DNA from 4 places in the Mesorhizobium ciceri biovar biserrulae genome. Region 2 is predicted to be linked to each of the others. Evidence: predicted binding sites of a transcription regulator. Region 2 holds the regulator's gene; each other region holds the start of a gene.
The links. Region 2 encodes PhoB, which activates phosphate uptake and scavenging genes when phosphate is short. Its sites were predicted from a motif close to TGTCATNNANCTGTCAT; they were not measured.
Positions count from the first base shown of each region.

Region 1: the regulator PhoB is predicted to act here: its motif matches at 2,608-2,624, upstream of A4R29_RS17610 (esterase-like activity of phytase family protein).
Region 3: the regulator PhoB is predicted to act here: its motif matches at 1,015-1,031, upstream of phnC (phosphonate ABC transporter ATP-binding protein).
Region 4: the regulator PhoB is predicted to act here: its motif matches at 5,035-5,051, upstream of phnF (phosphonate metabolism transcriptional regulator PhnF).

Region 1 covers NZ_CP015064.1:3,754,257-3,762,205, forward strand. The annotation lists gene A4R29_RS17600 (trimethylamine methyltransferase family protein) at 1-72, opposite strand, end outside; gene A4R29_RS17605 (GcvT family protein) at 85-2,496, opposite strand; gene A4R29_RS17610 (esterase-like activity of phytase family protein) at 2,740-4,218, shown strand; gene A4R29_RS17615 (MATE family efflux transporter) at 4,382-5,854, shown strand; gene A4R29_RS17620 (MFS transporter) at 5,889-7,100, opposite strand; gene A4R29_RS17625 (SH3 domain-containing protein) at 7,278-7,679, opposite strand; gene A4R29_RS17630 (TMEM175 family protein) at 7,921-7,949, shown strand, end outside.
Region 2 covers NZ_CP015064.1:5,592,242-5,600,190, forward strand. The annotation lists gene A4R29_RS26365 (sugar ABC transporter permease) at 1-1,017, opposite strand, end outside; gene xylF (D-xylose ABC transporter substrate-binding protein) at 1,160-2,200, opposite strand; gene A4R29_RS26375 (ROK family protein) at 2,470-3,717, shown strand; gene phoB (phosphate regulon transcriptional regulator PhoB) at 3,734-4,423, opposite strand; gene phoU (phosphate signaling complex protein PhoU) at 4,440-5,147, opposite strand; gene pstB (phosphate ABC transporter ATP-binding protein PstB) at 5,174-5,992, opposite strand; gene pstA (phosphate ABC transporter permease PstA) at 6,010-7,326, opposite strand; gene pstC (phosphate ABC transporter permease subunit PstC) at 7,323-7,949, opposite strand, start outside.
Region 3 covers NZ_CP015064.1:5,328,155-5,336,103, forward strand. The annotation lists gene phnL (phosphonate C-P lyase system protein PhnL) at 1-114, shown strand, start outside; gene A4R29_RS25095 (DapH/DapD/GlmU-related protein) at 111-725, shown strand; gene phnC (phosphonate ABC transporter ATP-binding protein) at 1,111-1,968, shown strand; gene phnD (phosphonate ABC transporter substrate-binding protein) at 2,061-2,969, shown strand; gene phnE (phosphonate ABC transporter, permease protein PhnE) at 3,027-3,983, shown strand; gene phnE (phosphonate ABC transporter, permease protein PhnE) at 3,986-5,353, shown strand; gene A4R29_RS25120 (IS110 family RNA-guided transposase) at 5,566-6,504, opposite strand; gene A4R29_RS25125 (sugar phosphate isomerase/epimerase family protein) at 6,780-7,631, opposite strand; gene A4R29_RS25130 (Gfo/Idh/MocA family protein) at 7,856-7,949, opposite strand, start outside.
Region 4 covers NZ_CP015064.1:5,317,670-5,325,618, forward strand. The annotation lists gene A4R29_RS25030 (ABC transporter substrate-binding protein) at 1-272, shown strand, start outside; gene A4R29_RS25035 (sugar ABC transporter ATP-binding protein) at 456-2,009, shown strand; gene A4R29_RS25040 (ABC transporter permease) at 2,006-2,971, shown strand; gene A4R29_RS25045 (zinc-binding alcohol dehydrogenase family protein) at 3,038-4,057, shown strand; gene phnF (phosphonate metabolism transcriptional regulator PhnF) at 4,248-4,997, opposite strand; gene phnG (phosphonate C-P lyase system protein PhnG) at 5,131-5,592, shown strand; gene phnH (phosphonate C-P lyase system protein PhnH) at 5,592-6,203, shown strand; gene A4R29_RS25065 (carbon-phosphorus lyase complex subunit) at 6,205-7,317, shown strand; gene fosX (FosX/FosE/FosI family fosfomycin resistance hydrolase) at 7,314-7,733, shown strand; gene A4R29_RS25075 (hypothetical protein) at 7,730-7,949, shown strand, end outside.

The sequences.
Region 1 (7,949 bases), 1.8 Mb from region 2:
TTCGCTGCCGGCCTCGCCCGTGCGTCCACGCCGGCGCTCGCGCCTGCCGTCCCGTGCCGCGTCATCGACCATCGGAAATCCTCCTCATTGCCGCATTGCCTTGCCCAGGGGATCGTAGGGCGAGGCCGCGACGACACGCGCCGGCCGTTCCTCACCCACGACATGCACGGAGAGCGCGGTGCCCTCGCCCGCGAAATCGCGGTCGACCAGAGCCAGCGCCAGGCTCTTGCCGACCGTATAGCCATAGCCGCCCGAGGTGACGAAGCCGACGCGTCGGCCCTGATGCCAGACAGGCTCAAAACCGCTGGCATCGGCGTCGAGCGCATCGATTTCCAGCGTCACCAGGCATTGGCCGCTGCCGGCCTCCCGCTGTTTCAACGCTGCTTCGCGGCCGATGAAGTCGCTCTTGCCGAAAGCGATGAAGCGGTCGAGACCGGTCTGGCCCGGCGTATAGCCTTGCGTGAATTCACGCGACCAGATGCCAAAGCTCTTCTCCAGCCGCAGCGCATTGAGCGCATAGTAGCCGATTTCAGCAAGGCCCAGATCCTCGCCCGCAGCCAGCAGCGTGTCGCGCAGAGTGGCGTGCATGGTCACGGGGCAACTGATTTCGAAGCCGAGTTCGCCCGCGATCGACAGCCGCGCCACACGTGCCTGCACCATACCGATGTCGAATGCGCCACAGGCCATGAACGGCAATGCTGCGCTGGAAACATCCTGATGCGTCGTGCGCTCCAGAATCTCCCGCGCATTCGGCCCCGTGAGCAGGAAGCCGCTCATCGTGTCGGAGAGGTCGGCGATGGTGACGCCCTCCGCCGCATGGCTCTCGAACCAGCGCATGTGGAATTCCCGGAGATAGTAGGAGCCCATCAGCCAATAAGAGCCGCCGCCCCAGTTGAAGACGGTGAGGTCGCCCTTCAGCCGTCCGTCATGGCCGAGCATCGGCGCCAGGCCGGCCCGCCCCGGCTTCGGCAATCGGCAGGCGAGCAGCCGGTCGAGCCACGCCTCCGCACCCAGCCCCGACACCGCATAGCGCGCATAGGCCGAGATATCGACGAGGCCGGCGGCGCGCCGCACCTGCAGCGCCTCCTCGCCGACGATGTCGAAGGCGTTGGAGCGCCGCAGCGTCGTGCTCTCGGCAAATCCCATCGGCGCGAAATAGGCCGGGATTTCCAGCCCCCAGGAAGCCGTCCATTCGCATCCCGCCGCGCTCATGCCGTCATAGGCGCCGGGGCGTTTCAGCGGCCGGCCGGCGGGCAGCCGTTCATTGGGAAAGGTCATGACGAACCGGCGCGAATAGAACTGGCGCGTCGTCTGCCTGAGATATTCGCGGTTGGCGGCGAAGGCACCGTAGCGAGCGATATCCATGCCGAAGATGTCGGCCTGCGGTTCGCCGAAAATCATCCATTCGGCCAGCGACTTGCCGACGCCGCCGCCCTGGCTGAAACCGGCCATGACGCCGCAGGCAACCCAGTAGTTCTTCAGACCACGCACCGGCCCGACAATCGGATTGCCGTCCGGCGTGAAGGTGAAGGCGCCGTTGACCCATTTGCGGATACCGGCCGTCGCCAGGCAAGGGAAGCGCTCATGCGCCTTGGCGAGTTCCGGGCTGATGCGGTCGATGTCTTCCGGGATCAGCTCTATGCCGTAGTCCCACGGCGCTCCGTCCATGTTCCAGTGCTTTGGGTTCTGCTCATAGACGCCAAGCAGCACACCCTTGCGCTCCTGCCGCAGGTATGAAAAGCCGTCGAGATCGACGGCGATGCCGATTTCCCTGTCAAGTGCTGCGATCTCCGGAATGTCATCGGTGATGAAATAGTGGTGCTCCATCGGCGTCACCGGCAGGTCGACGCCGGCCATGCGGCCGAGCTGCTTCGCCCACAGCCCGCCGGCATTGACGACATGCTCGGCGATGATGGTGCCCTGCTCGGTGATGACGTCCCAGCGCCCGTCGGCACGTGCTTTCAGCTCGACGACCCGGTTGCGCAAGATGATGTCGGCGCCGCGCTTCTTCGCAGCACCCGCATAGGCATGCGTGGTACCGTACGGGTCGAGATGGCCTTCGTTGGAATCATGCAGGCCGCCAAGAACACCGTTGACGTCAACGATCGGGCAGATCGCCTTGATCTCGTTGGGCGTGACCAGGCGCGCGGTCTCGATGCCGACCGACTGGAACACGGCCCAGGCTGATTTCAACCACTCCCAGCGCGCGGGATCGCTGGCGATGTTGACGCCGCCCGTCATGTGCAGGCCGATATCCCAGCCGGATTCGGCCTCGATCTCCCGGTAGAGATTGATGGTGTAGTCCTGCAGCGCCGCCACGTTGGGATCGGCGTTGAGCGCATGGAAGCCTGCCGCCGCGTGCCAGGTCGAACCGGCCGTCAGTTCTGCGCGCTCGATCAGCGCCACATCGCTCCAGCCGAACCGCGTCAGGTGATAGAGCACCGAGGCTCCGACCACGCCACCTCCGATGACGACTGCGCGGTAGTGCGACTTCAAGGCTTCCCCTCCACGGTTGGTCCGAAGACTGGAGCATATATCTACTAGACATAAGTGTCCAGTGCCGGCGCGCGCATCGTTTTTCGTCGACCGCCGGCATGCACTGCGCGCTGTCACGCAAGCATCATGTTCGCGCCGTAGACCGCATTTCGGGGAGGCTTGCGCAGCATCATCGATGTCGCACCTCTTTCAGTTTTTCGTCCCGCGGCCGCTCCGGCACATCCGTCACAAAGAGGATTATCCATGAAGCACCTGTATCGACCCGCGTCGCTTGGCGTCGCGCTGGCCTTGTTCACCGCCTTGGCGCCGGCGCTCGCCGACAGCACCGCGACCGTCGGCGGCCTCGTCAACAAGGGGCTGGTCGGCGTCGGCCGCATCCCGGCCGCTCAGCGCGACAAGTTCGGCGAGACCTTCGGCTCGGGTTCCGGCATGGCGATCGACGCATCAGGCTGGACGCATGACACCGCCGGCTACAGAGGTTCGCTCTGGCTGTTGCCGGACCGTGGCTACAATGTCGTCGGCACCACCGACTACCGGCCGCGCCTCAACACGATCGCCATCGAATTTGCTCCGGTCGCACCGGGCGCGGCACCTGCTGCCGGCCAGGAGCAGACGGGCGTCAAGGCAACGCTCGCCGACACCATGCTTCTCACCGACGACAAGGGGGCTGATGCCACAGGCCTCGACCCACTCAACGGCGTGCGCGCGGCAAGCGGCGACATGCCGATCCTGCCGCAAGCCGACAATGGCAAGCTGGCGCTCGACAACGAGGCGATCGTGCGGCTGCCCGATGGTTCGATGTTCATCTCCGACGAATACGGCCCGAACATCTATCGGTTTTCCGCCGACGGGCATCTGCTGTCGGCAACCCAGCCGCCGGCCGCCTTCGTGCCGATGCGCCACGGCACGCCGAACTTCGCCTCGGACAATCCGGGACCCGGTGCCGCCGAGCCCGATCCGAAGGACCCCGAGACCGGCCGCCAGAACAACCAGGGCCTGGAGGGAATGGCGATGACGCCGGACGGCAAGTTCCTGATCGCGGTGCTGCAATCGGCGCCCCGGCAGGATGGCGGCGATTCGCCCGCGACGCGCCAGAACACGCGTGCGCTGGTCTATGACGCGTCCGACCTCGCCCACCTCAAACTGGCGCATGAGTATGTCGTGCCGTTGCCGGTGTTCAAGGATGCCAAGGGCAAGACCAAGATCGCCGCGCAGAGCGAGATCGTGGCGCTCTCCGACAAGACCTTCCTGATGCTGGCGCGCGACAGCGGCAACGGCCAGGGGCTGAAGGGCGACACCTCGCTGGTGCGCCAGATCTTCGTCGTCGACGTCTCGGCCGCGACCGACATCGCCGGCGGCGCCTTCGATGCCGCCGACAAGCCGCTGGCGCCCAAGGGCGTGCTCGACCCGTCGGTGATGCCGGCCAAGCTGACGCCGTTCATCGACATCAACGACAAGGGCGAACTCGGCCGCTTCGGCCTGCACAATGGCGCGCCGAACGACAAGAACAACCTGTCGGAGAAGTGGGAGGCGATGTCGGTGGTCAGCGTTCTCGATCCGAAGCTGCCCGACGACTACTTCCTGTTCGTCGCCAACGACAACGACTTCCTCGCCCAGGACGGTTTTCAGGTCGGCGCACCCTACAAGGCGGAAGACGGCGCCGATGTCGACACCATGTTCCTGGTCTATCAGGTCACGCTGCCGGGTCTCGCCGGGAAGTAACGGCCACTGCACGGGCGGGCGCGCTTGGCGCGTCCGCTGGGCTCGCGGCAGGCATGAACGGGGCAGCGGCCTTTCAGCCGCGCGTTCGCAAGGGTGCATCTCGGTCCCGCCTGCGATATCATCGTGGACTGGATCCAAATCACCATCCGCCGAGCTACCCGCCATGGACGAAAAAATGCCCGCGCGCCGGCGCACCGGCGACCTGACCAGCGGCCCTATCCCGCGCACGCTTCTGCTGTTCGCCCTGCCGGTGCTCGGCTCCAACGTGCTGCAGTCGCTCAACGGCTCGATCAACGCCGTCTGGGTCGGCCGTTTCCTCGGCGAATCGGCGCTGACCGCCACCTCCAACGCCAACCTCGTCCTGTTCCTGATCCTCGGCACTGTGTTCGGCATCGGCATGGCGGCCACCATCCTGGTGGCCCAGTCGGTTGGCGCCCGCGACCTGCCTGAGGCGCGCCGCATCGTCGGCACCAGCGCGACGTTCTTCTTCCTCGTCTCGGTTGTCTTCGCGGTCTGCGGCTGGATCTGGGTTGACGCCATTCTCAACACGCTCGGCACACCGGCCGACGCCTTGCCGCTGGCGCGCTCCTATCTGCGCATCATCTTCGTCGCCGTGCCGATGATGAACCTTCTATCCTTCGTCATGACCGTGCTGCGCGGTGCCGGCGATTCACGCACGCCCTTCTTCTTCATGGCGCTGGCCGTCGTCCTCGACATCGTGCTCAACCCATTGCTCATCGCCGGCATCGGACCGTTTCCCGAACTCGGCATCGCGGGCTCCGCCACGTCCACGCTGATCGGCCAGACGGTAAGCGTGATCGCCATCCTGATCGTGCTCTATGTGCGCAAGCATCCGCTGCGGCTGGCCGGCGCCAACCTCGCTCTGCTGCGGCCCGATCCCACCTTGCTGCGCATCGTCGTCTTCAAGGGCGTGCCGATGGGCCTGCAGATGATCGTCATTTCGGCGGCGGCACTGACGGTGATGGGCATCGTCAATTCCTACGGCTCACAGGTCGCCGCCGCCTACGGCATCGCCGCCCAGCTGTGGACCTACATCCAGATGCCGGCGCTCGCCATCGGCGCCGCGGTGTCCTCGATGGCGGCACAGAATGTCGGCGCCGGGCGCTGGGACCGGATCGGCCGCATCGCCGCCTCAGGCGTCGGCTTCAACCTCGTCCTGACCGGCGCACTGGTTGCCGTGCTGTCGGTTTTCGACCGTTCGGTGCTGAGCCTGTTCCTGAGCCGCGACAGCGCGGCGATCGACATCGCCGTCCACATCAACAATGTCGCCTCGTGGTCGTTCATCCTGTTCGGCATAACCATCGTGCTGTTTGCCACCGTACGAGCCACGGGTGCCGTGATGCCGCCGCTGATCATCCTGGTCATTTCGGTGCTGGTCGTGCGCACCGGCTTTGCCTATTTCATGCGTGGCGTGATCGGCGAGGAAGCGCTGTGGTGGAGCTTCCCGGCGGGTTCGATCAGCTCGCTTGTACTGGCGGCGGCCTACTATCGTTTCGGCCGCTGGCGCACCACGCACATGATCGAGGACAGGCCGGCCGCCGGCGAGCCGCCGGACACCGGTCTTGGCGTGCCGCGCGGACGCGCGCATCTTTCGCCTGAAACACCGAACGGCTGAAGCCAACCCGGTTCCGCTGGACCGCTCCAGGCCCTCAACGCCGTTGTTGTTTCAGCCCAAAAGCCAGCGCCACCAACGCAAACACCACGATCATGCCGGCGAACGCCAGGCTGGCAGCGACGGGACTGGCATAGGTCGAAACGATGCCGATGCCGATGACGGGCAAGGCGTTGCCGACAAAGCAGCAGATGAAGAAGCTGGACACCACTTCGGCGCGACGATGCTTGGGCGCGATCTCGTTCACCACTTGCAGGCCGCCACGGTAACCAAGCGCCGCCGCAACGCCGCAACAGGCCGTCGCAGCAACCATCAGTGCCATCGAGGCCAATATCTGCGCCGCCACCACCAACGAGACGCTTGGGATCATCAATGCCAGCGCAGCCAGCATCGCCTTGTTGCTCTTCATGTGCATCAGAACGACAATGCTGATCGCGGTGACGATCGCCAGCTCGAAGAACAGCGCGCCGGCGACGGCATGGTTGGTCTCATGCAGCTGCTGCGCCAGGATGCTCGGCGCCAACGCGGCGTAGAACCCGACCAGCGCCATCGCGCCGAAGCCGGTCACCGCCGGCGCGACGAAGCGCGCACGGATTTCCTCCGGGACGGAAAGTCGCGGCCGCAAGGAGATCCGCCCGAGGCCGCCCGGCTTCGCCACCGTTTCGCGAGTGCGCCAGACCAGGATCGTCACCACCACAAGTGCTGCCAGATAGACGATGAAGATCAGCCGCAACGGCCATGGCTCGTATTCAGCCAGAAATCCCGAAATCAGTGCGCCGAGGCCGAGGCCGAGGAAATTGGTGCTGGTGGCAATCACACTGGCGCGCGACTTGTCCGCGCCGGGAAGAAGCTCGGCAATCCACGCGGTTCCGGTCCCCGCGCCGACGCCGATGCCAAGCCCGCTCAGGATGCGGGCGACGTCGAGCGAGACGACGTTTACGGCAAACAGGAAGACAAGCGCACTGACGATGGCGACGAGCATGGCCGCCAGGCTCGCGGGCCGGCGTCCGACAATATCGGAGACGCTGCCCAACATCAGAAGTGCCGCCAGATTGCCGACGACATACACGGCGTAGATCAGCGTCAGGGTGATTTGTGAAAAGCCGAATTGCTGCTTGTAGACGATGTAGAGCGGCGTCAGCACCGTGCTGCCGGCAAACAGCACCGCAATCATCGCGGCGACGGTGGGGATTGCGAGAGCATCGCCACCTGCCCCTTCGTGCGTATGCGCAAAATCGCGAATGGCCATGGCCAACCTCGTCACCAATTTCGGGGATCGAGGGGTCTAACGCGGTTTCATCCACGACGTTCCAGCCGGCAGGCAGGCTCCTGACAGCACGGTGGGCATTGATTGAGCGGGATGTCCGCCCGCTGAACAGGCTCGGATCGGGGCCAGCGGCTCCATCTATCGTTCAACCGGTCGGCCTTACCTGCAAGGAAAGCCGGGCGCGATCTTGCACTTGCCGGGACGCGGCCTGTGCGGCGGCCGATGGTGCGGAGGACGGTGCGGCTTGTGCCAGTGTGGCGGCCGATGCGGCGGACGCACGATGATGATTGGCGGGCGAACGATCTGGGTGCGTTCAAGATAACCGGCGCTGGCCCAGCCGCTCACGCCGCCGCCATGGATTCTACACCAGCCCGGCTGGCAGCCGGTGACATTGACTCTGAAGCCGGCGGGCAGCGTTCCCACCCTGGCGTATCCCGCTCCCGGCCCGCTGCGGACGTTGAGGTTGGTCGAGGTGTGAGCGCTGTAGGCGAAGGCCGCGGCGGACGTCCCGAACACCGCGGCCAGGATGGTCGCGGCCACAAGCAGAAAACGAAATCTCATCAGTCCCCTCCATTCGAATCCCGGCCGTTCACCTGCTCCGGCCAAGATTGCCCTGCAAGAGGAGCGGCCAAGCCAAGAAAAGTCAACAGGTGGGCGGCCGTAACCGTCCTGGCCAACGGGACTGATGCCGGATTTTCCTTGGACATGGTTGAGGAATTTCACGGTTGCCATTTATTGGCTCCTCAACATCCGCTAGCGTTTACTCTCTTTCGACAATTCATCGCGGGCAAAGGTGGGATCCATGGGCAAAGGCAGGGTCGAGGCATTCAC
Region 2 (7,949 bases):
GCCGGCGAGATTGGCCGCCTCGGGATTGCCGCCGATGGCGAAGACATAGCGGCCGAAACGGGTGCGGTTGGTGATGAAGGTCATGACCAGCCCGACGGCGACCGCCATCAGCACCGGTATGGCGATACCGTGGGCGATGAACAGGCCGCCTTCGGGAACGGTGATGTTGTTGGCGGCCGCATATCTGTTCACGATGCCGATCGGCCAGGGGTAGGAGTTGGCGAGCCAGACCGCACCCATGATGGCGCCGCAGGTGACGACACCGAGCAGCGCCTCGGCCCAGATCGGACGTAGCGGAAAACGGAAACGCTTGCGCTGCACCCGCCCGTTGAACAGCCCAAACACCACGGCGAGGCAGGCGACGATCCCGACAACCCAGCTCCAGGTTGCGCCGATCGATCCCGCCGGCCCGCCGCCCATCAGCTGAAAGGTGGCGTTAAGCGGCGCCACGGTCTGGCCTGATGTGACCCACCAGGCAGCACCGCGCCAGACCAGCAGGCCGCCCAGCGTCACGATAAAGGCGGGCACTTCGAGATAGGCGATGACGAAGCCTTGAAAGGCGCCGATCAACAGGCCGAGCGCCAGGCCGATGACCAGCGCCAGGACCCAGATCCACGGATTGCCGAGTTCGAGCCCGACAAAACGCACCAGGAAATGCACCTGGGCAAATCCCATCACCATGCCGATCAGGCCCTCGGCGGAACCGACCGACAGGTCGATGTTGCGCATGACGATGACCAGCACCATGCCGCAGGCCATGATGGCGACCGCGGATGTCTGCACCGACAGGTTCCACAGATTGCGCGGCGTGAGAAAGGTGCGGCTGTCGAAATCGAGCGGGTTGACGCCGAGGCGCAGGCTGGAAATGACATGCAGCCCAATCCAGATGACCAGCAGCGCGCCGATCATGCCGAGCATCCGGGTGTCGATCTCGGTCGCCTTCAGGAACCGGGCGACGGCGCCGAGTTCCGACGCGCGCGCCGTATCGGCCTGCGGGTTGGACGTCGTGTCGGTCATGATTTCCTCCCACCGGCTGGCCGTCTGACGCGCATGCCGGAGCCCAGCCTAGAAGCTATCCGCATGATGCGGAAACACAATTCTTTGAGAAAACGCCGCGGCTTTTGGGCCGCGGCGTTCAGATATTTCGAAGTGGTCCGGATCAGTTACAGGCCGCGACGGTGCCGGCAGCGACACCCGCGCAGACTTCGTCCTTCTTGATCCAGCCAGCGTCGATGACGACGTTGAGATTGTCCTTGGTGATGGCAACCGGAGTCAGGAACAGCGACTTGACGGTGTTGCCGCCCGGCGTCGTGAAGTCCTTGGCGCCGGCGATGTCGCTCGTCTTCTTGCCGTCGGCCAGTTGCGAGGCGATCTCGGCGGCATTCTTGCCGAGCTCGCGCGCGTCCTTCCACACCGACACGGTTTGCGTGCCCAGGGCGATGCGGTTCAGCGCGGCGTGGTCGCCGTCCTGCCCCGAGACCGGCACGGTGCCGGCCAAGCCTTGAGCCGTCAGCGCCGCGACGACGCCACCGGCAGTGCCGTCATTGGCCGCGACCACCGCGTCGACCTTGTTGTCGTTGGCGGTCAGGAACTGTTCCATGTTCTTCTGGGCGTTGGCGGGCAGCCAGCCATCCGTGTAGGCTTCGCCGACATTCTTGATCTTGCCGCTGTCAATGGCTTCCTTGAGCACTTCCATCGAGCCCGAGAACAGGAAGTCGGCATTGGGATCGGCACCGGAGCCCTTGATGAAGACGTAGTTGCCTTCCGGCTTGACCTTGAACACTTCGCGGGCCTGCATACGGCCGACTTCCTTGTTGTCGAAGGTCAGGTAGAAAACATCCTTGTTCTCGATCAACCGGTCATAGCCGACGACCGGAATGCCTTCGTCCAGCGCCTTCTGCACGGCCGGGCCGATGGCCGAAGCATCCTGCGCCAGGATGATCAGGGAATTGGCGCCCTGCGAGATCAGGCTTTCGACGTCGGTAAGCTGCTTGCCGGGATTGGACTGCGCATCGGCGGAGATGTACTTGTCGCCGGCGGCCTCGATCGCCGTCTTCATGGCGGCCTCGTCGGTCTTCCAGCGTTCCTCCTGGAAGTTGGACCACGAAACGCCGACGACCTTGTCCTTCGCCTGCGCGACAGACGCGAGCGTCAGCGACATGGCGGCACCCGCCAGGATGGCGGCTGTGAATCTTTTCATATTATCCTCCCTGCGCCGCGTATGGCGCGACCAAACTGGCCCGAGGGCCGGCACAGAGGCCCTATTTTTTCGAGCCTCGAAAAAATACTGGGCCAACGCCCGAACGCTGTCAACATCGATTCTGATGGATTTTGATGTCGTCTCGAATTTTTTTCGGGCCTCGGAATAAAAAAATGACACGGCGCGCGGCTTCTGCCAGTATTTGACCGCGTCACCGACAGCGTTCCAGGGCAGGAAGAACCGCGGCGACCGGGAGGATATGAAAGAGCATGTCGGTCGGAATCCGCCACGACGATTTGCGCCGCCGCAACCGCGCGATGGTGATCGCGGCGGTGCGCCGCGCCGGACAGCCGTCGCGCACCGAGATCGCCGCAACCACAAGCCTCAGCCATTCGACGATCTCGGCGATCTCATCCGACCTGATCGTCGAAGGCATCCTGACCGAAAGCAAGCCGAGCGAGGCCGGCTCGCTCAAACGCGGCCGTCCGCAGGTCGGCCTCAGCCTCAATCCGGAAGCGGCCGCGGTAATGACCGTGGTGCTGTCGCTGAACTTCCTCTCGGTCGCCGTCATCGACTATGCCGGCCAGGTAATATCCGAGGAACAGCGCCGGCTCGACACGCTGACGATGTCGCGCGACTCGCTGATCGGTGAGTGCACGGCAATCGTGCGTCGCCGCCTGGAAGATCCCGACCTGGACGTGCGCAGCATCGCCCGTATCGCGCTGGCCGTCCAGGGCATCACCGACACCCGTGCCCGCGCCATGCTGTGGTCGCCGATCACGCCGCACACCGACATCGCCTTCGCCGACCTATTCGAAGACGAGTTCGGCATCCCAGCCATTATGGAGAACGACTGCAACATGATGGCGGTGGCGCTGCGCTGGCGCGACCCCGATCGTTACCGCGACGATTTCATCGCTATCCTTTTGTCGCACGGCATCGGCATGGGGCTGGTGCTGAAGGGCGAATTGTTCACCGGCACCCATTCCTCGGGCGGCGAATTCGGCCACATGATTCATCGGCCGAACGGGGCGCTGTGTCGCTGCGGACGGCGCGGCTGCGTCGAAGCCTATGCCGGCAATTATGCCATCTGGCGCAACGCGCGGCAGATGGGCGAGGATGCAGAACCCGTCGCCGATGTCAGCGATGCCGACATGCGCGCCCTGGCTGCCGCCGCCCGCGAAAGGGACGGACCCGAACGGGAAGCCTATCGCAAGGCCGGCGAAGCGCTCGGCTACGGCCTCGGCAGCCTGTTCGCGCTGATCGATCCGGCGCCGGTCGCCATGGTCGGCGTCAGCGCCGCCGCCTTCGACCTGATCGAGCCGGCATTGCGGCAAGCGATTGCCCAGACCGCCGGCGGCCAGCATTCCAAGTCGATTTCCTTCGACACCGAGCCGAACGAACTGCCGCTGATCCGCGAAGGCTGCGCCATGCGGGCGCTGATCTTCGTCGATCAGGAGATTTTTGCGCCGGGCGTGCAGGCGAGATCCGGTTTCGGCGGCAAGAACGTGGCGTGAGTTCAAACGAGGGAGTTCAGTCCTCGCGAATGGCGTAACCCGCCCCACGGATGGTGCGAATGACATCGGGCATGCGGCCGTTGTTGACCGCCTTGCGCAGCCGGCCGACATGCACATCGACCGTGCGTTCGTCGATGTAGATCGTCTCGCCCCAGACATTGTCGAGCAGTTGGCTGCGCGAGAACACGCGGCCTGGATGGCGCATCATGAATTCAAGCAGGCGGAATTCCGTCGGCCCGAGCCGGATCTCGCTCTTCTTGCGATAGACGCGGTGCGACTCGCGATCGAGCACGATATCGCCGACCTTGAGCACGCTGGACAGCACTTCCGGCTTGGCCCGGCGCAGCAGCGCCTTGACCCTGGCCATGAACTCCGGCGTCGAGAAAGGCTTGACCAGATAGTCGTCGGCACCGGTCGAGAGGCCGCGCACGCGGTCGCTTTCCTCGCCTCGCGCGGTCAGCATGATGATCGGCAGCCGCTCGGTCTCGGGACGCATCCTTAGCCGGCGGCAGAGTTCGATACCGGAAACCGCAGGCACCATCCAGTCGAGCACCAGAAGGTCTGGAACGTTCTCCTGCAGCCGGATTTCGGCCTCGTCGCCGCGCGTCACCACTTCGACCTGATAACCTTCGGATTCGAGATTGTAGCGGAGCAGCACGCCTAGCGGCTCCTCATCCTCCACCACCATGATGCGTGGCGCGATCATCGGCTGGTCACCCCTGTCATGCCGCTGGCGCGGACATTGCCGTCTCGTCCTGCTTCGGACGATTGGCTGGCAACTGCGTGCCGGTCAAAACATAATAGGCATTTTCGGCGATGTTGGTCACGTGGTCGCCGATCCGCTCGAGGTTCTTGGCGCAAAACAACAGGTGCGTGCACGCCGTGATGTTGCGCGGATCTTCCATCATGTAGGTCAGCAGTTCGCGGAACACCGATGTGTATTTGACGTCGATGCGTTCATCATTGTTTCTGAGCGTGGCAAGCGCTGCCGCGTCAGCGGCGGCATACTCGTCGACGACCCCCTGCACCTGGATCAGCACCAGCTGCGCCATTGCGTCGATCGAATGCGAAAGGTCGTGCGGCGTGACGCTCAGCCCGACAGTGCCGACGCGCTTGGCGATGTTCTTGGCAAGGTCCCCGATGCGCTCGAGGTCGCCGGCCATGCGGATCGAACCGACCACCGCACGCAGATCGTTGGCCATCGGCTGGCGCTTGGCGATCAGCGTGATGGCACGATCGTCCAGCTCGCGCTGGCGTGCATCCATGATGGCGTCATCGGAAACCACCCGCTGCGCCAGCGCATTGTCCGAATTGAGCAAAGCCCTGGTCGAGCCACCGACCATCGAGCGGGCGAGATCGCCCATGTCGCGGATCAGCTGGCTGATCTGCTCCAGATCCTCATCGAAAGATGCGACGGTATGTTCACCCATGATCTTCGTCCCTCATATGCCAGAGATCAGCCGAACCGGCCGGTGATGTAGTCCTGGGTGCGTTTGTCGTCGGGGGTGGTGAACATCTTGTCGGTGGCGCCCTCCTCGACCAGATAGCCAAGATGGAACATCGCGGTGCGCTGCGACACGCGCGCTGCCTGCTGCATCGAATGGGTGACGATGACGATCGTATAGTTCTGACGCAGTTCGTCGATAAGTTCCTCGACGCGAGCGGTGGCGATCGGGTCGAGCGCCGAACACGGTTCGTCCATCAGGATCACCTCGGGTGACACGGCGATGGCGCGTGCAATGCACAGGCGCTGCTGCTGGCCACCGGAAAGACCCGTGCCAGGTTCCTGCAAACGGTCCTTGACCTCGTTCCAGATCGCCGCCTTCTTCAGGCTGGACTCGACGATCTGATCCATGTCGGCCTTGCGCTTGGCCAATCCGTGGATGCGCGGACCATAGGCGACGTTCTCGTAGATCGACTTTGGGAACGGATTGGGTTTCTGGAACACCATGCCGACGCGCGCCCTGAGTTCGACGACATCGATGTTCTTGTCGTAGATGTCCTCTTCGTCGAGCGTGATCTTGCCGGTTACCCGTGCTGAATCGATGGTGTCGTTCATGCGGTTGAGGCAGCGCAGGAAGGTGGACTTGCCGCAGCCGGAGGGGCCGATCAGCGCCGTCACCTGGTTCAGGCGGACGTCGAGATCGACGTCGAACAGCGCCTGCTTCTCGCCGTAGAACACGCCGACCTTGTCGCCGCGCATTTTGATCACTTCGTTCGACTTCATCTTGTCGCCCACTGCGTTTTCAAGGGACTGTTCGGTCATGATGTTCATACCAAAATGCCTTTTTTCTACCAGCGCCGCTCGAACCGACGCCGAAGCACGATCGCGGTGATGTTCATGGCCATGAGGAAGACGAGCAGGATGATGATGGCGCCGGACATACGCTCGACGAAGGCGCGTTCGGCCTCGTTCGCCCACATATAGATCTGCACCGGCAGCGCGGTGGCCGGATCGAAAGGCGTCGTCGGTGGATCGGCGACGAAGGCGACCATGCCGATCAACAGCAGAGGCGCGGTTTCGCCGAGCGCGCGCGCAAGACCGATGATAGTGCCGGTGAGGATGCCGGGTGCGGCAAGCGGCAGGATGTGCTGGAACACCATCTGCATCTTGGAGGCGCCAAGGCCGAGAGCTGCCGAGCGGATCGACGGCGGCACCGCGGCAAGCGCGGCGCGCGTCGCGATGATGATCGTCGGCAGCGTCATCAGCGTCAGCACCAGGCCACCGACGAAAGCGGCGGAGCGCGGCATGCCCAGGAAATTGATAAACACCGCGAGGCCGAGCAAGCCGAAGACGATTGACGGCACTGCGGCCAGATTGTTGATGTTGACCTCGATAAGGTCGGTGAAACGGTTCTTCTTGGCGAATTCCTCCAGATAGATGGAGGCGGCGACGCCGATCGGCAGCGCGAGCAGCAGCACGATCACCATCATATAAAACGAGCCGATGATCGCCACGCCCATGCCCGAGGTTTCCGGGCGGCTGGAGGCGCCGTAGGTGAACAGGCCGCTGTTGAAGTGCTCGGCCATCGCGCCCTCGGCCTTGAGCTTGTTCATCCAGGCGATCTGCTGGTCCGAGACCTTGCGTCGCGCTTCCTCGACACTGAGGTCGATCTGGCCCTTGAAAGCCGAGTCGAGATTGGCGGCGGCGAGGATGTTGACGTCGCGTGTCGTGCCGATCACCGAGGGATCGGCGGCAACGATGTCGCGCAACTGGACGCGGGCGCCTTCCGAAAGGAAGCCCTTGAGCTTCTGGATCATCGGCTTGTCATCAGGAGAAATGCCGAGCTTGGCCACCAGCGCGTTTTCTGCGAGCTTGGGATAATTCGCCTTGATCAGAACGCTCGGATCGGTTGCGCGCTTGCCGGAAGGATCGATCACCTTCTCGTCGAACGTGATCGGCAGCGATACCGTCGTCTGCCAGAAGGCGGTGTAGCCTTTCGAGACGATGGTGATCAGCATGATTGCCAGGAACGCCAGGCCTACGGAAATCGCCACGACGCCATAGATGCGGAAACGGCGTTCGGCGGCGTAACGGGCCTTCAGGCCGATGTCGCGGCGCGGATGGGCCGCCGGCCTGACCATCGTATCCATGGGAATGTCGGTCATTCGTACTGCTCCCGATATTTGCGCACGATGTAGAGCGCGACGATGTTCATCACCAGCGTCAGCGTGAACAGCGTCAGCCCGAGCGCGAAGGCGACCAGCGTCTGCGGCGAATTGAACTCGAGGTCGCCGGTGAGCTGGTTGACGATCTTGACGGTGATGGTCGTCATCGCCTCGAACGGGTTGATGGTGAGGTTGGCGGCGACGCCCGCCGCCAGCACGACAATCATCGTTTCGCCGATGGCGCGCGAGGCAGTCAGCAGGATGGCGCCGACGATGCCGGGCAGTGCCGCCGGCAGGATCACCCGCTTGATCGTCTCGGAGCGGGTCGCGCCGAGGCCGAGCGACCCGTCGCGCATGGCGCGCGGCACCGCGGTTATGATGTCGTCTGAGAGAGAGGAGACGACCGGGATCAGCATGACGCCCATGACCAGGCCGGCGGTGAAGATGCTCTGGCCCTGGATGAACGGCGAGCCGCCGGTCAGCGCCGCGGACAGGTCGCGCAGGAACGGCCCAAGCGTGACGACGGCGAAGATGCCGTAGACGATGGTCGGTATGCCGGCCAGCAGTTCAAGCGCCGGCTTGACCACCGAGCGCACCCTGGGCGTTGCGTATTCGGCCATGTA
Region 3 (7,949 bases), 260 kb from region 2:
AAGGCTGCAGGTGTCGCCCTGCTCGGCATCTTCCATGACCACGATGTACGCGAGGCGGTTGCCGACCGCATCATCGACGTCACCGCTTTCGCGCCCGGAAAAATCGCCGCATGACCAGGAAATTGTCCGCGACGCCGCTGGTCCACCCGACGGCGGATGTACAGAATTCGACGCTCGGCCGCTGGACCGAGATCGCCGACCGCAGCCGGGTCTCGGAAAGCGAACTCGGCGACTATTCCTACATGATGCAGGACTGCTCCGTCTGGTGCGCGACGATCGGCAAGTTCGCCAACATCGCGGCCAGCGTGCGAATCAACGCCACCAACCACCCGACCTGGCGGCCGACGCTGCACCATTTCACCTATCGCGCCTCCGACTACTGGGACGATGCCGAGCACGAAAGCGAATTCTTCGCCCAGCGCCGCGCCAAGCGGGTCACCATCGGCCACGACACCTGGCTTGGTCACGGCTCGACCATCCTGCCCGGTGTCACCATCGGCGATGGCGCCGCGGTCGGCGCCGGCGCTGTCGTCTCGAAAGATGTAGCGCCCTATACGATCGTCGCCGGCGTGCCGGCAAAGCCGATCCGCGAGCGCTTCGATCGCCGCACGGCCGAACGCTACCAGGCGCTGGCCTGGTGGCACTGGGACCATGCAAGGCTGCGCGCTTGCCTTGAGGACTTCCGTGAGCTGTCCGCAGAGGCATTTCTGGAGAAGCATGGTTGACGCGAATGGTGCTTTCATCGAACTAATAATCACCCAACCCAGAGCCATGGGGCATATGTGACCTTTATTGTCGTAATACCTCTTTTCATTGGACTGGGGTTGGTCGCGTTGGGAATTTTGGTGATTAAGCTTGCAGCTAAGCGTTGGAGGCAATCCGACGTTGGCTCTTCAATAACGTTGATGATATTAGGCTGTGTTTTGTTCACGGCGGCGATAGCTCCACTCTATATGCTGTGGGTCCTTGCGCAACTTACAGGTAAGCCAGGCTGACAAGCTAAGGCCTGTGGAGCGTAACAAAACTGACATCATCGCGACACGGCAGGTTCATGTGGCTGCGTTAGGCGAGAGCCTGACGATCAATGGTCCCGGACTGGAACCTGCCCCCATGCCAGCAAATTCTGCCACGCTCGAAATCCGCGGTGTCACCCGACGATTTGGCAAGAACACTGCCGTCAGCGACATCAACATCGCGATCCCGCAGGGTCAGATGGTTGGCGTCATCGGCCGTTCGGGCGCCGGCAAATCAACCCTCCTTCGCATGATCAACCGTCTCATCGATCCCAGCCAGGGTTCGATTTTTTTTGACGGCGCCGAGGTCTCGAAGCTGAGCGGTTCGCCGCTGCGGCGCTGGCAGCGTGACTGCGCCATGATCTTCCAGCAGTTCAACCTGGTGCCGCGCCTCGACGTGCTGACCAATGTGCTGCTCGGCAAGCTGAACCACCGCTCGACCATCACTAACCTGTTCGGCATGTTCTCCCGCGCCGAATGCGCCGAGGCGGTCGCGGCACTCGAGCGGCTCGACATCGTCCGCACCGCGCTGCAGCCCGCCGGCACCTTGTCGGGCGGCCAGCAGCAGCGCGTCGCCATCGCTCGCGCCATGATGCAGCAGCCCAGAGTGATCCTCGCCGACGAGCCGATCGCCTCGCTCGACCCGCTCAACGCCAAGGTGGTGATGGATTCGCTGCAGGACATCAATTTGCGCGAAGGCATCACCGTCGTCACCAATCTGCACACGCTGGACACCGCCCGCACCTACTGCAACCGCATCATCGGCATGGCTGCCGGCAAGGTCGTCTTCGACGGCCCGCCGGAAGAGCTTAACCGCGAGGCGGTGCGCCTCGTCTACGGCGCCGACAGCAATGGCCAGGAAATCTCCGAGGCCATCACCTCGACCAGCGTTGCCTTCAGCCGAAAGATCGCCGCATCCGCCGGACCGCTCGAGCCCGCATTCCCGGGATATTGAGAGCGGTTGGGATCGCCAGCCCACGTCAAGGGCACCTGTCAAAATCGATAACGCTGCCGGCGCGGGGCCGGAACCTACAGGAGAGATAACAGATGTTCAGGAAGATGGTTTTTGGCGCCGTTTCGGTGCTCGCCATGGCGACCAGCATGGCCCATGCCGCCGACATGAAGGAATTTCGCGTCGGCATTCTCGGCGGCGAAAACGAAACCGACCGGCTGCGCAACTACCAGTGCCTCGCCGACCATCTGAAGGCCGAATTCGGCTTCGAAAAGGTCTCGCTGTTCCCCGCCGCCGACTATGACGGCGTCATCCAGGGCCTGCTCGGCGGCACGCTCGACTTCGCCGAACTCGGCGCTTCCGGCTACGCCAGCGTCGCTCTCAAGGACCCGAAGGCGGTCACCCCGATCCTCACCACCCAGCAGACCGACGGCGCCACAGGCTATTATTCGATCGGCCTGGCGCTGAAATCCTCCGGCATCACCGACATCAAGTCGGCCAAGGGCAAGAAGCTCGGCTACGCCGATCCGGATTCTACCTCCGGCTACCTGATCCCGCTGACCCAGATCCCGAAGGATACCGGCGCTTCGAACGAAACCTTCTTCGCCTCGACCCAGTTCAACGGCGGTCACGAGAACAACGTCCTGGCCGTGCGTGACGGCAAGGTCGACGTGGCGGTGGACGATTCTTCCGGCATCGGCGACTTCAAGGACGGCTACACCTCCGGCACCTTCCACAAGGAAGTCGCCAAGGGCGCCGTCGACCCCAACGACTTCGTCGAAGTCTGGCGCTCGGGTCTGATCCCGAACGGCCCGCTGGTCGTGCGCACCGCGCTCGGCGACGAAATGACCGCCAAGCTCGCCGACTTCTTCACGCAGTTGCCGAAGAAGGACAAGGCTTGCTTCGAAGGCGTCGAGGGCGGCGACTTTACCGGCTACGTCCCGGTTAAGGCGGACTTCTACAACGTCATCGTCGAAGCCCGTAAGGCAGCCATCGGCGGCTAACGGCGAAACCAGGAAGGGCGGCGTCGAGAAAACGCCGCCCTTCTTGCATGTCCGATCATGACCCTTTCCGTGACAGCCCCTTCCGGCGCCACTCACCAGATGGCCGACGCCTGGCGTCGCCAGACGTCCTTGCGCCGGCTCTACACCGCCATCGGTGTCGGCCTGCTCATCACCGCGCTCGGCAGCACCATGTGGTTCGCCGACGAGGCCAATGCCGGGCATTTCTTCGACCGGTTGCCGCATTTGCTGGATTTCCTGAGCTGGCTCGTCCCCAAGGACTGGAACGATGTCTGGCGGGCGATGTTCGACATCACTTCCCCGCATGACACCGGTACCCAGGAATTCAATTTTCCGCTTGGCCGCTCCTATGTCTGGGGCAGCTTCTACATCCCCGAATATTTCGAGCTGATGCTGACCACGCTCAACGTGGCCCTGGTCTCGACCTTCATCGGCTTCGTCTTCGCCGTACCGTTCTCCTTCATCGCGGCGCGCAATTTGACGCCGCATCCGGTGCTGCGGCTGATCGTCAAGCGCCTCATGGAACTGCTGCGCGCCTTTCCCGAGATCGTCATCGCCGGCCTGTTCGCCGCCATCGTCTCGATCGGCCCGATCGCCGCCATCATCGCCATCGGCCTGCACTCGATCGGCGCGCTGGGCAAGCTGTTCTACGAGATCAGCGAGAACATCGACATGCGCGCCGAGGAAGGCCTGAGGGCCGTCGGCGCCAACTGGTTCGAGCGGGTTCGCTTCGCCGGCCTGCCGCAGGTGCTGCCCAACTTCATGTCCTACACGCTGCTGCGTGTTGAGATAAATGTCCGCATTTCCACCATCATGGGCGCGGTCGGCGGCGGCGGTATCGGCGAGGAGTTGAAGCTGTCGATCTCGCGCGGCTTCGGCGCCAAGACGATAGCCCTCGTGCTGCTCCTGTTCACGACGATCTTCATCGTCGACCAGTTCTCCGCCTGGCTGCGCCGCAAGCTGGTCGGCGAGCAGGCTTTCGTGATGAGCGCTTGACCATGGCCACCATGACCGCCGATCAGATCCAGTCGATCGAAGAGCGCTTCCCGCAGGTGTTCCAGCGGCCGTTCCACAAGCGCTTCGGGCCGCTGATGCTGCTTGGCGGCATCTTTCTCTACCTGCTGTACGCCTTGTGGTTCTTCAACCTGCCGCAGGTCATGCGGGAATCGCACTGGGAGCGGCTGCCGCTGTTCCTGACCCAGTGGATCAGCTACGACGTGCAGCCGATCTTCCGCCTCGATGAACCGCAGATCACTGCCAAATATCCACGCTTCTCGGTGCTCGGCCCGAACCCGGATCCGGACTGGGTCAAGACCAATGCCGATGGTTCGGTGACGATCCTGATCGACGGCACCGCCAAGTCGATTACCTTCACCAAGACGCAAGCGACGATAATTGCCAACGGTGAGACCGTTGCGGTCGCACTCGGCACCGGCAAGCCGCTGATCTCGGGACCGGTTCCCGGCTGGATCACCGCGCATGAGGATGAGGTGGTCGCCGACATGGGCTTTGCCGGCGAGGCCCGCGTCGCCGTTGACCGCGTCAGGATACGCAAGCGGTTTCTAGGCTGGGCAAACTTCATCTTCGACACGCGTTCGCCTTTCTTCGGCAAGTCGGCAAGCGAAGTCGCTTCGCTGATCGTCTCCGGGCCGGAACTGAAACCGGGCACGTCAAATCTGGCGCTGGCCGGCGACAACATCTGGAACAACGCCCAGTGGCAGCATGGCGATGTCTGGACGAAGCTGCTGCAGACCATCGTCATGGCCTTTCTCGGCACCATGCTGGGCGGCATCGTCGCCTTCCCGCTGGCCTTCTTCGCCGCCCGCAACATCACGCCCAGCCGGCTGGTCAACCAGGTGCTCAAGCGCTTCTTCGATTTCATGCGCTCCATCGACATGCTGATCTGGGCGCTGTTCTTCACCCGCGCCTTCGGGCCGGGACCGCTGGCTGGCAGTGCGGCGATCTTCTTCACAGAGGTCGGCACGCTCGGCAAAACCTATTCCGAGGCGCTGGAGAACATCGACGACAAGCCGCGCGAGGGGATTACCTCGACCGGAGCCAACGGCCTCCTGGTGCAGCGCTACGGCGTGCTGCCGGAAGTGGTGCCGGTGTTCATCAGCCAGACGCTCTACCAGTGGGAATCCAACACCCGCGGCGCCACCATCATCGGCGCTGTCGGTGCCGGCGGCATCGGCCTGAAGCTGTGGGAAGCGATGCGCACCAACTCCAACTGGGCCAACGTCTTCTACATGGTGCTGCTGATCCTGCTCGTCGTCTTCATCTTCGACAACATCTCCAACTTCCTGCGCCGCCGGCTGAGCCGGACCATCCACGACTACAACAGGATCCAGGCTGAGCAGGGGTAGGCTTGTGATGCAGACGCGCAAGTCGTCTCGACCGGCGCCAAAGGATCGACCCCCACTCCGTCGAGCTTCGCTCGACACCTCTCCCCCTATCGACGGGGTAGAGGAAAGCGCCAGGCTGTCCGAGCCGACGCCTGTCCTCTTAGGCCGAGTGTCCTCCCAGGCCGAGGCTTCCTTCCTCTCCCTCCGGAGGGGGAGAGCGACTATCTGGGGTGTCAAGTTGCACTCGCGAACTCGTTGCGCGCATCGCGTGCTTTTGCATTGAGGATGACGAGGAGTTTTCTGGCGAGTGCGATGCGGATGAGCATTTTTGGCTTTCCCGCCTGTTGCAACCGTTGAGCGAAAGCTTTGAGATTGGGATCGAATTTGGCCACGATGGCTGCGACGATGAAGAGGATGCCACGCGGCCCGGCGCGTCCGCCGCGCACATGCCTGTTGCCGGTGCGCTTGCCGCTATCGTTGGCGAAGGGAGCGAGGCCTGCCAGCTTGGCGATGGCCTTGTTGGAGATGAGGCCGATCTCGGGCAGTTCGGCCATCAGGCGGGCGACGGTGCGTCCGGCCACGCCCTTCAGCGAACGAAAGGCCTGCTCCAGCCTGGCCCACAGCGGATCGTCATCGATCATCGAGGCAATCTCGCCTTCCAGGCGCCGTTGCTCGCGCTTGAGGAAGGCCAGCATCGCCTCGATGCTGGCGCATACCTCGGCGTCGCGTGCGGCACTTCTACGCTGCTTGTTGATGGTCGCATCGCCGACAATCTGGCAAAGCCGGCCAACCAACGCGGCAAGCCGCTGCTGGGCGGCGCTTGGCGGTGGCGTCGGCACAGTGTTCTTGACTGCGCCGTAGTGGGCGATGACAGCGGCGTCGATCCTGTCGGTCTTCTCAAGATAGCCCATCGCCTCGGCGAAACGGCGCACGCTCTTGGCATTGACCACGCCGCACGGCATGCCGTGCGCCCACAAGAGCATGAATCCCAGCCGTTCATAGCCGCCCGATGCCTCCATCACCGCAAGGGCTGCGTCATGGCTGCGGCAGAACAGCCAAAGAGCTGCGATCCCCGCCGCGTCGTTGGCGAAGCGCGCTGCCGCTCCGCCAGGCCAGACATGCGCGTCCAGCCAATCTTTCGAAACATCAACTCCACAAATAATCCTGTTCACGGTAACCTGCCTTGTGCGTACGGTTGGAACCAAGCGACTGTTCGGTCGTGCGTGATGAAGGCGAAGATCCCAAGCTCTCCGGCGGCTGTAACCTCAGGTGGTACGGGCGACTTCGCCAAGCCAAGGTCCGGGCGGCCACCCGGACCTTGGCTCAATCGCTCTAATCCCACGAAATCTCTCTCGTGTAGATACAAGGTGGCTCGGCGAAGCCGAGACGGAGTGGGGGAACCACCTGGCAACCGCCGCGAACGCAAATAGAAAATGGGCCAGGGCGCCTAAGCCGCCTTCTTCCACCCGCTCTTGATATGCCTATACCCCTCCCGATAGACCGCTTCCGGCGTCTCTGAGAAATCCCGCCACACCTTGGTCGCCGCCGCCAAATCCTTGAGTGAGCGGCCGAACGCCTCGATCGTCAGCCAATCGTCATAGCCGCTCTTGCGGATGGCGGAAAACGTTTCGGTCCACGGAATGTTGCCGCGCCCCGGCACGCCGCGATCATTCTCCGAGATATGGATATGCACGACATTCCTGCGGTGTTTCGTGTAGGCGCCGATCGGGTCGGCCTCCTCGATATTGGCGTGGAAGGTGTCGTACATCGCCTTGATGTGCGGCCGGTCGATGGCCTCGATATGCTCCGACAGGTCCGCCATCGTGTTGAGCAGGTAGCATTCGAAGCGGTTGAGCGCCTCGAGCCCGATGGTGACGTTCCTCTGGCCGGCATGGTCGCCGATGGCGCGCTGCGAGCCGACGGAGCGCTTCTTCTCCGCGGCCGTCGGCCCAGAGCCGGAAAAGGACCCGAGCGTCGAATGCAGAGGGCCGCTCAGCGTGTTGGCGCCAAGTGCCTGCGCGCAGTCGATCGCCCATTTCATGTAGTCGACACCGGCCTTGCGCGTTGCCGCGTCGGCCGCGATCAAATTCATCGCCGGATCGCCCATGGCCGAAACAGCAGTCCGCTCCAGCCCGATGCGGTCGAGCAGATCGCCGAGCTTTTTATAATCGTCCGGCGTGCCGGCGAAGATCGGTATCTCGACGCCATCGAAACCGGTCGCCTTGATGTCGCGCAGCAGCGGCTCGTGTTTCTTCGACACCGCCGTCGTCCACAAGAACATGCACATGCCGATTTTCATCGAAGCCCCCTCCCTTTGACGGCGCACTGGCTGTTCCGCCGCTTCGCGCCATGCCCCCTCATCCGACCGCTTCGCGGCCACCTTCTCCCCGCTGGGGAGAAGAGACTTGGCGTCGCGCCATCTCCTCCTCCTCTCCCCTCGGGGAGAGGTCGGATTGCCCCGAATTGCCCTTCGCAATTCGGCTGGCAATCCGGGTGAGGGGGCCTTCGTTACCCGCCGTGCGACTACAGCTTCGTCCACGCCCCGTTCTTCTTCGACGACTTCACGCAAGCCTCGATGAAGGCCATGCCCTCGACGCCGTCCTGTATGGTCGGGAAG
Region 4 (7,949 bases), 270 kb from region 2:
GCCAGGCCGTCGCGGAAAACAACCTTGGCGGCAAGCTGGCGCTGGTCGGTTTCGACAGCGACGAGAAGCTGATCAAGTTCCTCAACGACGGCGTCATTTCCGCCCTCGTCGTCCAGGATCCGTACCGGATGGGCTATGACGGCATCAAGACCGCGCTCGCCGCCTCCAAGGGCGAGAAGGTCGAAGCCAATGTCGACACCGGCGCCAATCTGGTGACCAAGGACAACATGAAAGACCCCAAGATCGACGCGCTGCTCAATCCGAAGCTCTGAGCCGTCGCATCCGCAATCGTCTCCGGGGCACCTCGCCCCGGAGACACAAACTGCCGCACAAACGGCTTGGCAATCCGCACGCCTGAGCCAGGCTGTTTTCGAGGCATATCCCTGCCTCGCCGCGTGCCAATCGTGAGGCCAGCCTGCGAAGCCAATCCGGGAGGCCAATCTGGGAGGATTGTCATGATTTCGACGGCGCAGGAACTGCATCCCGCACCCGTTCTGGAACAGGGGCGGACTATCCTCGAATTGCGTGGGCTGGAGAAGCGCTATCCCGGCACCCACGCGCTGAAACCGGTCGACCTCGCCTTCAAGTCCGGTGAGATCCACGCCATCGTCGGCGAAAACGGCGCCGGCAAATCCACGCTCATCAAGCTTCTGACCGGCGTCATGCCGCGCACCTCCGGAGAGATTGTCTGGGAGGGCCAGCCGGCCGCCCTGGCGACGCCGCACGAGGCGATGGCGCTCGGCATCAATGCCGTGCACCAGGAAGTCGTGCTGTGCCGTCACCTGACGGTCGCCGCCAACATGTTCCTCGGCGAGGAGAATTCGCGCTTCGGCATCCTGCAGCAGCGCGCCATGGTCAGGCAGGCGCAGACGATCATCGACGACCTGGGCTTCGACCTGCCGGCGCATGTCACGCTCGGCGACCTGACCATCGGCCAGCAGCAGCTGATAGCCGCCGCCCGCGCCACCGTGCGCGGCACCAAATTCCTAATCTTCGACGAGCCGACCGCCTACCTCACCCGCAAGGAAGCCGACCAGCTCTTCACGCTGATCCGCCGTCTGAAGGGCGAAGGCGTGACGATCATCTACATCAGCCACCGCATGGAGGAAGTGTTCGAACTCGCCGACCGGGTATCCGTGCTGCGCGACGGCACGCTGGTCGGCACCCGCAATATCGCAGAGACCAACGATGCCGAACTGGTCAAGATGATGATCAACCGCTCGATCGAGCAGGTCTATCACAAGGAGCATTTCACGCCGGGCGCCGCCATCATCGAGGCGAAAAACCTGTCCGGCAAGGGCTTCGAAAATGTCTCGATGACGGTCCGCGCCGGCGAGATCGTCGGACTCTATGGGCTGATCGGCGCCGGACGCAGCGAGTTCGTCACCACGCTCTACGGCCGCCACCGCAAATCCGCCGGCCAGATCCTCTGGGAAGGCAAGGAGGTACAGGTCAATTCCGAACATGACGCGATCAAGCTCGGCATGGCGCTGGCGCCGGAGAGCCGCCGCGACCAGGGCCTCTGCCTCAACCTGCCGGTCGGCTTCAACCTCAACCTGCCGATCTACAAGCGCATCTCGAACAATCTGCTGATTTCGAGCACGCAGGAGAAGACGCAGGCCGATCGCCAGATCGCCGATCTGCGCATCAAGACACCGACACGTGGCGCGCTCGCATCCAGCCTGTCGGGCGGCAACCAGCAGAAGATCGTCATCGGCAAATGGCTGGCGCACGGCGCCAAGCTGTTCATCTTCGACGAACCGACCGTCGGCGTCGATGTCGGCACCAAGGCCGAGATCTACCGCCTGTTCGGCGCGCTTTTGTCAAAGGGCGCCGGCATCATCCTGATCTCGTCCTATCTGCCGGAAGTCTATGAACTCGCCGATACGCTGCATGTGTTCCGGCGCGGCAAACTGGTGGCGACGCACGGTTTTCACGCCGCCAGCCACGAGGATATTCTCACTCAGGCGCTCGCCGAGAAACAAGAAAAGCAGGGAGGACAGATATGAGCACCGAGGCGATCGCCGTCGAAAAACCGAAGCGCAACTATAATGTCCTGTTCGGGCTGACGCTATTGGCGCTGCTGGTTCTGCTCTGGATCCTCCTCTCCGTGACGACGACGAGCTTCGCCTCGGCCAACAACCTAGCCAATCTCCTGCGCCAGGGCTCGATGATCGCCATCATGGCGGTCGGCCAGACCTTCGTCATCATCACCGGCGGCATCGATCTGTCGGTCGGCGCCGTGGTCGGCTTCGCCACCGTGGTCGTGGCCATGATGATCAATGCCGGCTTCCCCATCTGGCTCGCCATTCTGGTGACGCTGCTGGTCGGTGTCGCCATCGGCATGTTCCACGGCTTCGGTATCGTCAAGATGGGCCTGCCGCCCTTCATCATCACGCTGGCGACGTTGACCTCGCTGCGCGGCATCGGCCTTTTGATGACCAACGGCAATTCGATCAACATCAACAGCGACACCTTCACCGCCTTCTCGCGCAATTCCTTCATCGGCATCCCCAACCTGTTCTGGATGGTGATCCTGGTCGGCATTCCGGCCTATATCTTCCTGCACCACAGCCGCTGGGGCAGATACCTGTTTTCGGTCGGCTCCAACGCCGAGGCCTCGCGCCTGTCCGGCGTCAATGTCCAGCGCACCATCTACATGGCCTACACGCTGTCGGGCCTGTGCGCCGCCTTCGTCGGGGTGCTGCTGGCCGCCCGCATCGGCATCGGCAACCCGACGCAGGCCGAGGGCTGGGAACTGCAGGCGATCGCGTCGTCGGTCATCGGCGGCACCTCGCTGTTCGGCGCCGTCGGCTCGGTGCATGGGCCGCTGCTCGGCGCCTTCATCCTGGCCACCATCAACAACGGCGCCAACCTGCTCAACGTCAACTCGTTCTGGCAGCGCATCATCACCGGCGCGCTGATCATCATCATCGTCTACTTCGACGGCCTGCGCCGCCGCGGCAAGTAGCGACCCCGCAATCAACCGCCGGTCCGCCACACCAACGGGCCGGCGATTTCATGACTGGATTAGCGCATGAAAGCCGTCCTCTGCCGTTCGCCCGGCGATCTTGTCCTTGAAGACCGGCCCGCACCCGAGGCACCGCCTCCCGGCTGGGCGCTGGTGGCGGTCAGCCATGTCGGCATCTGCGGCACCGACTACCACATTTTCGAGGGCAAGCACCCGTTCCTCGCCTATCCCCGCATCATGGGTCATGAGGTCTCGGGTACCGTGATGGAGACCGGCGAAGGCGTCGAACTGGCCATTGGTGAGCCCGTCGTCGTCAACCCCTATCTTTCCTGCGGCAAGTGCATCGCCTGCCGGCACGGCAAGCCCAATTGCTGTGTCAGGATCGAGGTGCTTGGCGTGCATCGCGACGGCGCCATGTGCGAACGCATCCTGGTGCCGGCGCAAAATCTCTATCCGGCCAACGGCCTGTCGCTGGCCGACGCCGCCGCCGTCGAGTTCCTGGCCATCGGCGCGCATGCCGTGTGGCGCGCCCGCGCCGACCCCGGCGCCCGCACGCTGGTCATCGGCGCCGGCCCGATCGGGCTCGGCACCGCCATCTTCGCCCGCATCGCCGGGCTCGACGTGACGCTGCTCGACATGAGCAGTGAAAGGCTCGCCTTCGCTGCAAACGAGCTTGGTTTCCAGACCCTAGACGGCTCGCGCGGCGCGGTGCCCGATCTGGTCAGGGAAGCGACATCAGGCGAAGGCTTCGATGTCGTCTTCGACGCCACCGGCAACACCCAGTCGGTGCAGTCGGCCTTCGCCCATGTCGCGCATGGCGGAACGCTGGTGCTGGTCTCCGTCGTCAAGGACGACATCAGCTTTTCCGATCCGGAATTCCACAAGCGCGAGATGACGCTGATCGGCAGCCGCAACGCGCTGCGCGCCGACTTCGACCATGTCGCCGCCTCGATCCGCAACGGGGCCGTACCACTGGCCAAGCTCGTCACACACCGCACCACACTCGCCGCCACGCCGCGCGATCTGGCTCGTTGGGCGCATGAGAAATCCGGCCTGATCAAGGCTGTGATCGAGGTGGGGTTATAACATGGCAGGCGGCGAACCCAGCCCGAACTGACGACGCCCGAGCCAGGTCGACCCCACTCCGTCTCGGCGAAGCCGAGACGGAGTGGGGGAAGGCGGTCCTCAATCGCCAAGACGCAAGTGAGCGCGACCGAGCTGGTCTGATATCAGCGTGAGTCAGATAAATCACGGTCTCGTATAAGCCCGTCACTCCCTACAGCGCCGACAGCTTCAGCTCCACCCGTTCGGCCGGGAAGCGCGACTCGGAAAACTGGATCGGTTGGCCGTCCGGCGTGACGTTGACGGCGACCGTGACCAGTACGATGGCGCCCGGCTGCAGGTCGAGGTCGGCAAGGTCCGCCGCATCGGCATGGCGCGCCGACAGCACGGTCGATTGCCTGAGATAGTCGTCGATGCCGAAGCGCGCCAGCGAGGCGGTGATCGACCCTGTTTGCGCCATCGCGGCATCGATGCCGGCAAAGCGCCGGGCTTCGAACCAGCCAGCAGCGCGCGACACCGGCCGTCCATCGGCTTCGCCGCGCGTTTCCAGGCGGATCACATCGGCTCCCTTGGCAAGACCCAGTCCCTCGGCGACGCGCTGGCTGGCCGGCTCGACCGACGAGGCGAGCAAGGCGATGTGCCGTTCCGTCGTCTGCGCTTGCAGCCCTGTCGAAAACCGTGTGCGCGCCCCGATCGGATAGGACAGCCGCTTGCGCGACAGCACGAAGGTGCCGCGCCCCTGCTCGGCCCGCAGCACGCCTTCCCTTACGAGGGCTGATATGGCGCTGCGCACCGTGTGGCGGTTGACGCCATAGCGCTCTGCCAGCGCCACCTCCGGCGGCAGCGCTGCATTCTCCGTGAAATCGCCGATGGCGATCGCATGCAGCATCTTGTCGGCAATCTGCCGCCACAGCGAAACGCCACTGCGCCGCTCGATGCTGTCCGCTGCTAGCCGCCCGACCATCATTGCCCCAACCTTCCAGCGCCCAGTCTTCTATCGCTGTCATCCACCCGTCATGGACACCCGTTAGATAATAGGTATAATTTGTATAGTTGTCTATATCAATAGACAAATTTAGCCACGAGGACTACAGCTCATGCGAGGACAGGAAGCCCGCGACCAGGCCGAGCGCAAGGCCGCCATGGCAACCCTTGCGCAATCCAGCGGCGATGACATCGTGCGGCTCTGGAATGAGGCCGGACTGCCTTCGGACGCCGAGCTGTTGCGCGGCCCCGAAACCGGACTGGTCACCCTGCGCGGCCGCATCGGCGGCGGTGGCGCGCCCTTCAATGTCGGCGAGGCGACCGTCACCCGCGCCACGGTCCGGCTGCCGTCCGGACAGGTCGGCCATTGCTATGCGCTTGGCCGCGACAAGCAGAAGGCGAAGCTGGCGGCTATCGCCGACGCCCTATGGCAGGACCCTGCCCGCCGCAATGAGGTCGAGACCGGACTGATAGCGCCTCTGCGGTCGGCTCTGACCATGGCGCACGAAAAACGCCGCGCCGAGACGGCGGCAACGAAGGTGGATTTCTTCACCATGGTTCGCGGAGAAGACTGATGGACGCAGCTGTGCAATCGATCGAGGGCGGGTTCGCCGATCCGGTCTTCAACGCCCAGACCGTGTTCCGCGCCGTGATGGACGCAATGGCTCGGCCGGGCAGCGTGCAACCGCTGCCGGCCTTCGCCCGCCCGCCGGTGCCGCTCTCGGCTACCGCCGGCGCCATCGCACTGGCGCTGTGCGACAATGACACGCCGCTCTGGCTCGACCCGGCTTTGCAGGCCTCCACCGCGATCAGATCGTGGCTTGGGTTCCATACCGGCGCGCCATTGGCCAACACACCGGCCGATGCGCATTTCGCCTTGATCGCAGCACCTGCCGAGATGATGGCGCTCGATGGCTTTTCGCAGGGCACGCAGGATTATCCCGACCGCTCGACCACGCTGATCCTGCAGGTCAGCGATCTGGTCTCCGGCACGCCGCTATTGCTCGAAGGTCCTGGCATCGAAACCAGCGCCACGATCGCGCCGGCGCAGATGCCACGCCATTTCGTCGAGCAGTGGAAGCAGAATATCAAGCGCTTTCCGCGCGGCGTCGACATCATCCTCGCCACATCAGGCGGCATCGCCTGCCTACCGCGCACGACGCGCATCAAGACGATGGAGGCGTAAGATGTATGTCGCGGTAAAAGGTGGCGAAGCGGCAATCGCCAACGCCCACAGCCTGCTGGCCGACCGCCGGCGTGGCGACCGTTCGGTGCCCGCCCTGCGCCTCGACCAGATCGTCGAGCAGTTGGCGCTCGGCGTCGACCGGGTAATGAGCGAAGGCTCGCTCTATGATCGTGAACTGGCCGCGCTCGCCATCGTCCAGGCGCGCGGCGACATGATCGAGGCGATCTTCCTGGTGCGCGCCTACCGCACCACACTGCCGCGCTTCGGCTACTCCAAGCCGATCGACACCGCCAACATGCTGGTCGAGCGGCGCGTCTCGGCGACCTACAAGGATCTGCCCGGTGGCCAGTTGCTCGGACCTACCTTCGACTACACCCACCGGCTGCTCGATCCCGAGCTTGCCGCCGGCGCCGATGTCGCCGAGCCCTTGCTGCGCGAGACGGAAGCGCAAGCCATGCCACGCGTCTCGGCGATCCTCGCCCGCGAAGGCTTGATCGAACCGGATGGCGACATGCCGCAGGACCATGTCCCCGGCGACATCACCCGCGAGCCGCTCGAATTCCCGATGGCGCGCGACATCCGCCTGCAGGCGCTGTCACGCGGCGATGAAGGATTCCTGCTGGCGCTCGGCTATTCCACCCAGCGCGGCTATGCCCGCAACCACCCCTTCGTCGGCGAGATCCGCATCGGCGAAGTCGAGCTGGAGCTCGACGTGCCCGAACTGCCCTTCGCGGTGCCGCTCGGCACTGTCCGCGTCACCGAATGCCAGATGGTCAACCAGTTCAAAGGCTCGGCCAAGGCGCCGCCGCAATTCACCCGCGGCTACGGCCTGGTCTTCGGCCAGAGCGAACGCAAGGCGATGGCCGTGGCACTCTGCGACCGGGCGCTGCGCGCGAAAGAGCTCGGCGAGGATGTCGTCGCCGCGGCCCAGGACGAGGAGTTCGTCATCTCGCATTCCGACAATGTCCAGGCGACCGGCTTCGTCGAGCATCTGAAGCTGCCGCACTATGTCGACTTCCAGGCAGAACTCGATCTCGTACGCCGCATGCGCACCGAATATGACGCGCGCGAAAACCCCGTGAAGGTCGAAGAGAAGCGGGAGGCCGCGGAATGATCGAGGGCCTTTCCCACATGACCTTCATCGTCCGCGATCTCGAGCGGATGACCGAGATCCTCGAGGGCGTATTCGACGCACGCGAAGTCTATGCCAGCGACGCCAGGCAGTTCTCGCTGTCGCCCGAAAAATTCTTCCTGATCGGTGACATCTGGGTCGCCATCATGGAGGGCGAACCCTTGCCGGAGCGCAGCTACAACCACATCGCCTTCAAGATCGATGACGCCGATTTCGACCGCTATGCCGAGCGCATCGGCAGGCTCGGCCTCGACATGCGCCCGCCGCGCCCGCGCGTCGAGGGTGAAGGCCGCTCGATCTATTTCTACGACGAAGACAACCACATGTTCGAACTGCACACCGGCACGCTCAATGAGCGGCTGGCGCGCTATGCCAGGGGATCGGAGGCTGCGGAATGAATTTAGTGCCCGACGCCACCATGGCCGCCACCATCGTGGGAATGACCGCCATAGCCGTCATACCCGGAGTAATCACCATTCCCGACGCCCAGGGACTCACCTTGAGAGCCTTCTTTGGGGCCGGGCAGAATCATGCGCCGAAGGAAGAAGAGAACGACGCCGGCGAACACCACCAACAGAATTCCGAGATGCATCCATCCGGTCGAGTTCATCTGA